DNA from 2 places in the Salinicoccus sp. CNSTN-B1 genome. Region 2 is predicted to be linked to the other one. Evidence: predicted binding sites of a transcription regulator. Region 2 holds the regulator's gene; the other holds the start of a gene.
What was found. Region 2 encodes NrdR, which represses ribonucleotide reductase genes. Its sites were predicted from a motif close to AACACNATATATNGTGTT; they were not measured.
Positions count from the first base shown of each region.

Region 1: the regulator NrdR is predicted to act here: its motif matches at 2,186-2,203, upstream of nrdI (class Ib ribonucleoside-diphosphate reductase assembly flavoprotein NrdI).

Region 1 covers NZ_JBTWMN010000004.1:2,176,641-2,180,060, reverse strand. Annotated here, with positions in the region: gene recQ (DNA helicase RecQ) at 1-1,057, shown strand, start outside; gene ACYF68_RS12820 (DMT family transporter) at 1,089-1,952, opposite strand; gene nrdI (class Ib ribonucleoside-diphosphate reductase assembly flavoprotein NrdI) at 2,310-2,717, shown strand; partial or broken gene nrdE (class 1b ribonucleoside-diphosphate reductase subunit alpha) at 2,680-3,420, shown strand, end outside.
Region 2 covers NZ_JBTWMN010000004.1:1,163,543-1,166,962, forward strand. Annotated here, with positions in the region: partial or broken gene coaE (dephospho-CoA kinase) at 1-26, shown strand, start outside; partial or broken gene ACYF68_RS06945 (glyceraldehyde-3-phosphate dehydrogenase) at 119-1,122, shown strand; gene nrdR (transcriptional regulator NrdR) at 1,210-1,683, shown strand; gene ACYF68_RS06955 (replication initiation and membrane attachment family protein) at 1,795-3,000, shown strand; gene ACYF68_RS06960 (hypothetical protein) at 3,006-3,420, shown strand, end outside.

The sequences.
Region 1 (3,420 bases), 1.0 Mb from region 2:
CAAAGAATATGACATTGATAACATCATCTATCACGGTGGACTTGCCAAAGATGAAAGAAACCGCAATCAGCAGCGGTTCATAGATGGGGAAGTGGATTTGGCGGTGGCGACGAACGCCTTCGGCATGGGAATCGATAAACCCGACATACGATTCATCATCCATCATAATCTGCCCGGCGATCTGGAGAGCTATTACCAGGAGATTGGACGTGCGGGAAGGGACGGGGCAGCGAGTGAGTGTATACTGCTGTCAAGCCCGCGGGATATCGGTCTGCACCAATTCTTCATAGACCGTTCCAACTCGACGGATCAGTATAAAGATCACATGAGGGCTAAGCTTGACCGCATGATCCAATATAATCGCACAAGCAAATGTCTGAGCAGCTTCATCATCAAATATTTTAATGAAGATGAATATGTGGTCGAGTGTGGCCAATGTTCAAACTGCAGGGAGAAGGGGCGCACATATGACATGACAGCTGAAGCCAAGCTTGTCATGCAGGCTGTGTCACAAAATGCTGTGAGGATGACTAAAGAACAGACCATACAAGTATTGAGAGGGGAAATGGCAGAAAACGTGATTGCCTTCCAGCTAGATGAATCAGCTGCTTTCGGTACCATGGCGCACTATTTGACGAGTGAGCTCAATCATATATTAGAAGAGCTCATCTACAGGGGCTATCTCCACATGGAAGCGGGTGGACTCGAACTTACTGAGAGGAGCAAGATAGTCCTGGAAGGTGAACGCACCCTCTACACCGTGCCTTTCAGGAAACACTTCAATGAAAAAGTCGATATCAGTACCACATCTTCGCCGAATGAACTTCTTTTTGCCAAGCTTGCAGAAACGAGATGTCATCTTGCTGAGAAGCACGGCGTCCGGGAAGAAGACATATTTACCGATAATACATTGCGGGAGTTTGCCAAAAAAACACCACAATCCAAGCAGGATATGGTAAATATACACCGAGTGGGCAATTACAAGCTCAAACACTACTGCCCGGATTTTCTTGAAACAATCAACAGCTATAAACGCCAGATGCAGGAAACAAAATAAATAAGCCGGCCAATGGGCCGGCTGTTTCTTGTCAAATCTTAGAATGTTTCGGCGGTCTGTTCTTCATGAACATGTAGTAGCTTGCCCCGAAGATTATGATGTAGCCGACTATGGAGAGCATATCCGGCACCTCATTGAAGAAGATGATGCTGAAGATTGCAGTATACAAGATAGTGGAATAGAAGAAAATCGATATTTCACGTGCCGGTGCATAACTGTAGGCGATGGTAAGCCCAAATTGGCCAAGTGCAGCGAATATACCTGCCGATACGAGCAGCCAAAACTGCCCAGTGGTCATTGGTTCAAAATTCCATATGAAGAACGGGAGCAGGGCGACCGAGGAAAAGAAAGAAAAATAAAACACTACAGTGTAGAATTTTTCCCGGCTGCCAAGGACACGAAGAACAGTATAGGCTCCTGCAGCAGATAGAGCACCGAGCACAGCAATCAGAGCATATATTGTCTCGCTTGAGAGGGAAGGCTTGATTATAAAAACAGCTCCAGCAAAAGCGATGATGATGGAGATCATCTGATATCTGCGTATATATTCCTTCAGGAAGATCGCACAGAGAATGATGGTGAAGAACGGGCTCAGTTTATTGAGTATATCCGCATCACTAAGCACCATCTTATCGATGGCAAAGAAGTTCAGCAGAACTCCAAGCAGTCCAAACGACGATCTAAGGAGCAGAAGCCCCTGATTCCTTCCATGACCAAAAAGTCTTTCTTTGTAGTACAATGCAAAGGGCAAGGCGACGAGCATCGCCACAAAGTTTCTGAAAAATGCTTTTTGGACGGTAGGCAAGTCACCGCTATATTTTACAAAAAGGGCCATCAGACTGAATCCAAGTGAAGAAATAAGCAAGGCAATGATGCCTTTTACGGTATTGTTCATTATTATGCCAACCCCATCTTTATATTTTATTTCAAGGTTTTACATTCTGGAATTTTACACAAAAAAATTTAGAAGAATTTCCGATATAGTATAACATACTTATGGTGCACCTTTGGAGTCGTTAAGGTGATATTATGCGCAATGAAATTCCTTTTAATGCCATTGTAAATTAAATGCCAATATGGCATCATAGGGTATGTCATACGTATATATTGTGTACCGAATGATACTTAGGCACAATATATAGTGTTTAACTTAAACACTAAACATGTAAAATTATAATGATGCAAGATGGATGAAGACGAACTCCAGTTCGTCCGCTCCGTTTTTACGATGGCATGGAAAAGGAGGGGTGGCATGATCATTGCATTCTATTCGATGACCGGAAACGTCAGACGCTTTATCAACGGTTCTGGAATTGCTGAAGACTATGATACTTATGAGATACGTGCTTCAAACAAAGATGAACGTATACATGAGCCATTTATATTGGTAACCAGCACCTATGGTTTCGGTGGAGTGCCGAACGAGGTGAAAGTCTTCCTTGAAGTCAACAACGACCTTATGATGGCAGTCGCATCCAGCGGCAACCGCAACTGGGGCGAAAATTTTGCGCGTGCAGGTGAAGATATAAGTGAAAATTACAATGTTCCCTTGCTGATGAAGTTTGAACTGCACGGAACCCAAAAAGATAGGGAAGAATTCTTTGGAAAGGCAGGAGCTATATATGAAAGTTATGGACGATCAGAAATTCAATCATATTGAGTTGAACAACGAAGTGACAAAGCGCGATGAAACGGGCTTTTACCAATTGCATAAGGACCAGGAAGCACTTGAAGTGTTCATGGAGGAAGTGAAGGCTAACACCATTCATTTCGATTCTGAATTGGAACGGATGCATTATTTGGTGGACAATGACTTCTACTACGATCTATTCCAGGAGTACACAGACGAAGACGTACTTGAAATCGTAGCATATGCAGACAGTATTCCATTCAAGTTTAAAAGCTATATGGCTGCCAGCAAGTTTTTCAAAGACTATACAATGAAGACAAATGATAAGAAATATTATCTTGAAGATTATAAACAGCATGTGGTAATCGTCAGCCTCTACTTGGCTAAAGGAGATAAGGAGCGTGCGAAGCGTTTCATCCTCTCGATGATCGAACAGCGCTATCAACCGGCAACGCCGACCTTCCTGAACGCAGGCCGGGCCAAGACGTGGAGAGATGGTTTCTTGTTTCCTGCTTGAAGTCGACGATAGCCTGAACTCAATCAACTATATCGATTCAACGGCAAAACAGTTATCTAAAATAGGGGGCGGGGTTGCGATCAACCTTTCCAAACTCCGGGCACGCGGCGAAGCGATCAAAGGCATCAAAGGCGTCGCTAAAGGGGTGCTCCCTGTAGCTAAATCACTGGAGAATGGATTTGGCTATGCAGATCAGCTGGGACAAAGACCTGGGGC
Region 2 (3,420 bases):
ATTCAAAACTTTCTAGACAAGATTGAAAAGTGAACATTTTATGCAGATTACACCTTTAAACACGCTTTCAATATGTTATACTAATCAGTGAAAAGTATAGCATAAAGGGGCAATCGTCATGAAAAAAGTAGCAATCAATGGTTTGGGAAGAATTGGAAGAATGGTATTTCGCATCGTTGCCGCTTCAGATGAATTGGAGCTCGTAGCGGTGAACGCCAGCTATCCTGCTGAAACACTGGCTCATCTCCTCAACTACGACACCACACATGGGAAATTCGAAAAGCAGATAGAAGGCAATGGAGACAAGCTGGTCATGGATGGTAAAGAGATTCTGATCACGACTGAAAGAAATCCGGAAAAACTGCCATGGGGAGACTTGGGTGTGGATATTGTCATCGAAGCGACAGGCGCCTTCAACCATGGTGACAAAGCAGTAGCCCATGTTAAAGCAGGGGCCAAAAAAGTATTGCTGACTGCACCGGCCAAAGGCGGAGATGTGCAAACGGTAGTTCTTGGGGTAAATGATGAAGAATTCGATATAGATAAATATGATGTATTCTCAAATGCATCGTGTACGACAAACTGCCTGGCGCCAGTCGCCAAAGTGCTGGATGAGGAGTATGGCATCGAAAATGGTTTGATGACGACTGTCCATGCCTACACAAACGACCAGAAGAACATCGATAACCCGCATAAAGACCTTAGACGGGCACGTTCTTGTGCAGACAACATCATACCGACTTCGACTGGCGCAGCAAAAGCCTTGGGTGAGGTTCTCCCCAATTGAACGGCAAACTCCATGGCTTGGCATTGAGAGTGCCTGTCTCGAACGTTTCGCTTGTCGATCTGGTGGTTGACCTGAAAAAACCTGTGACGAAGGACGCACTCAATGAAACATTCGAGAAGCACGCTGATGGTGCGCTAGCCGGTATCATGGGTGTCACTTATGAACCGCTGGTGTCCAGTGATTTCAACACTGACAGCAGAAGTTCGATTATAGACGGTTCGTTGACGATGGTCATGGACGACAATAAAGTCAAAGTCCTGGCATGGTATGACAACGAATGGGGTTATTCGACCCGAGTGGTGGAATTCGCTGAAAAAATTGCTGAAAATCTATAGAAAGAAAAGAAGAAACGAGAGTTTCTTTCTTTTTATGTTCAATGTATTATAATGGTATACCAAACTGGGTAGGAAGAGGTGGTCATAGTGAAATGCCCGAATTGTCATCATACAAGTTCGAGAGTGGTCGATTCCAGGCATACCGATGAACTGTCTGCGATACGCCGGCGTAGGGAATGCGAAGAGTGCGGTTTTAGGTTCACGACGTTTGAACGTATGGAATTATCACCGCTGGTCGTAGTCAAAAAAGATGGAAACAGGGAAGTCTTCAGCCGGGAGAAACTGATGGATGGATTGCTCCGCGCATGTGAAAAGCGTCCAATCCCTTATGAGACGTTGGAGAAGACAGCAGCCCAGATAGAGTCGGACCTCAGGAATTTGAACAAATCGGAAGTTTCGAGCAATGATATCGGAGAACATGTCATGAAAGCGTTGATCACCTTGGATCAAGTGGCATATGTAAGGTTCGCTTCGGTCTATAAGGAGTTCAAGGACATCGACCAGCTCATGGAGACCTTGAAGCATCTGGCTAAAGGCAGTGACGATAATGAACTTCAATGAAAGGCTGAAACCAAATACCGAGTTCATCGTTTATATGCCGTCACCGTTCGAAAAGTCCCATCTGAATATCATAAATGAACTGTATCTCCCCTGATTGGACAGGAAGCGACCATGTCATATATCTACCTTCAGGAATCTTCAAACCATTACAGCAAACTTGAAACCAGGCTCCACAGAGAGATAATGGATGAATTGAACATGCCGCTTTCAAGCTTCTCAAGCATACTCGAGAAGCTTGAAGCGATGGGGCTTATCCGCACATATGTGTCCAACAACGCCCATGAAGATCGCTTCATATACGAGCTGTTGCTGCCGCTTACACCAGATGCCTTCTTCAAAGATCCAATGCTTAGCCTCTATCTCTATGGCCAAGTGGGCGCTGTGGCCTTCAATAAAAAGAAGGATCGACTCCAATATCCACCGATGCCAGAAAACTTCACTGAAGTAACGCGCAAATTCACTGAAGTGTTCCACACAGGTAGTGGTGAGGGCTTTAAAGTACCTACTGAAACATTCAGGAAGGAAAACGAATCTCTCGGGCCAAAAGTCGACCTCGAGGATTTTGACTTTGATGTGCTATTTACACATCTGAAAGGGACACGCATCGACCGTGCGTTCTTCACGAAGGAAATACGCATGCTTATAGTCAAATTGAGTATCCTTTTCAATTTTAATGCCTATGACATAAAACAGATACTGTTATCATCTACAACACAATATGCAGGAATAGATAAAGAACAGTTGAAGTATGAAGCGAGGAAATACTATCAGAAAGAGAACAAGGGCAAGGTTCCTAAATTTGATGGTCCGGCGCAACAGGCGGTTGAAGATAACACCGGTAAGGAATCATATATAGAACAGCTCGAAACCATTAACCCCTTAGACCGGCTGAATGATATACGCGGCCAGCGGCCAAGCGACAATGATGTGAAGCTCGTCACCGACATAATCGCCCGTACAAGTCTGCCAGGCGGTGTCATAAACCTACTTCTTGAGTATGTTTATCAGCAGAAGGGCGGGGACCTGAACTACCCGTATACAATGAAAATTGCAAGGGACTGGGAGGAGAAGGGGATACGTTCGGCTAAGGAAGCTTATGAATCGATAATGGAATACAGAAAGCAACGCAACTCGAAAAAAGGCGGGCGCAAAGAACGCCAAGGTGAAAAGAAACCTGCATGGATGGATAAATCATCCGCTAAACAGAAGAGCGACGTGCAAAACGATAACGGGAAAAAAGCGTCATCTGTCCAAAAGACAGCAAAAGATGATCCCGAGCTACAAAGAATGATAGATGAATTCAGAAAATCTAGGTGATCTTAATGGAACCCATAAACCAATTTTTAAAAAACTCAAAGAAACTGCAGGAGAATAATGAACGCCTTTATGAATCGCTCATCAAGCATCCGCGCATTATAGAATTGATCGAAAACAGCGAGCATGAGATTACGCGTTCAATGATTAAAAATGATCTGCTTCAATTGAAACGCTACGCCGAACAATCTTTAGCCTGTGAGAAATGTGACTCGCTGAGTGGGTGTGTGAATCATCCACAAGGTTATGTGCCTTCGATAGATGTAAGGGATGGGCGGATACATGTAATCTATTCCCCTTGTCCTACAAAAATCAAAGAAGACCGCTTCCGGGAAAAGGAGAAGATGATCGAATCCTATCATATCCCTAAAGATGTTAAAGATGCGACATTCGATACGGTTTTTCTGATGGGAACTCCAACAG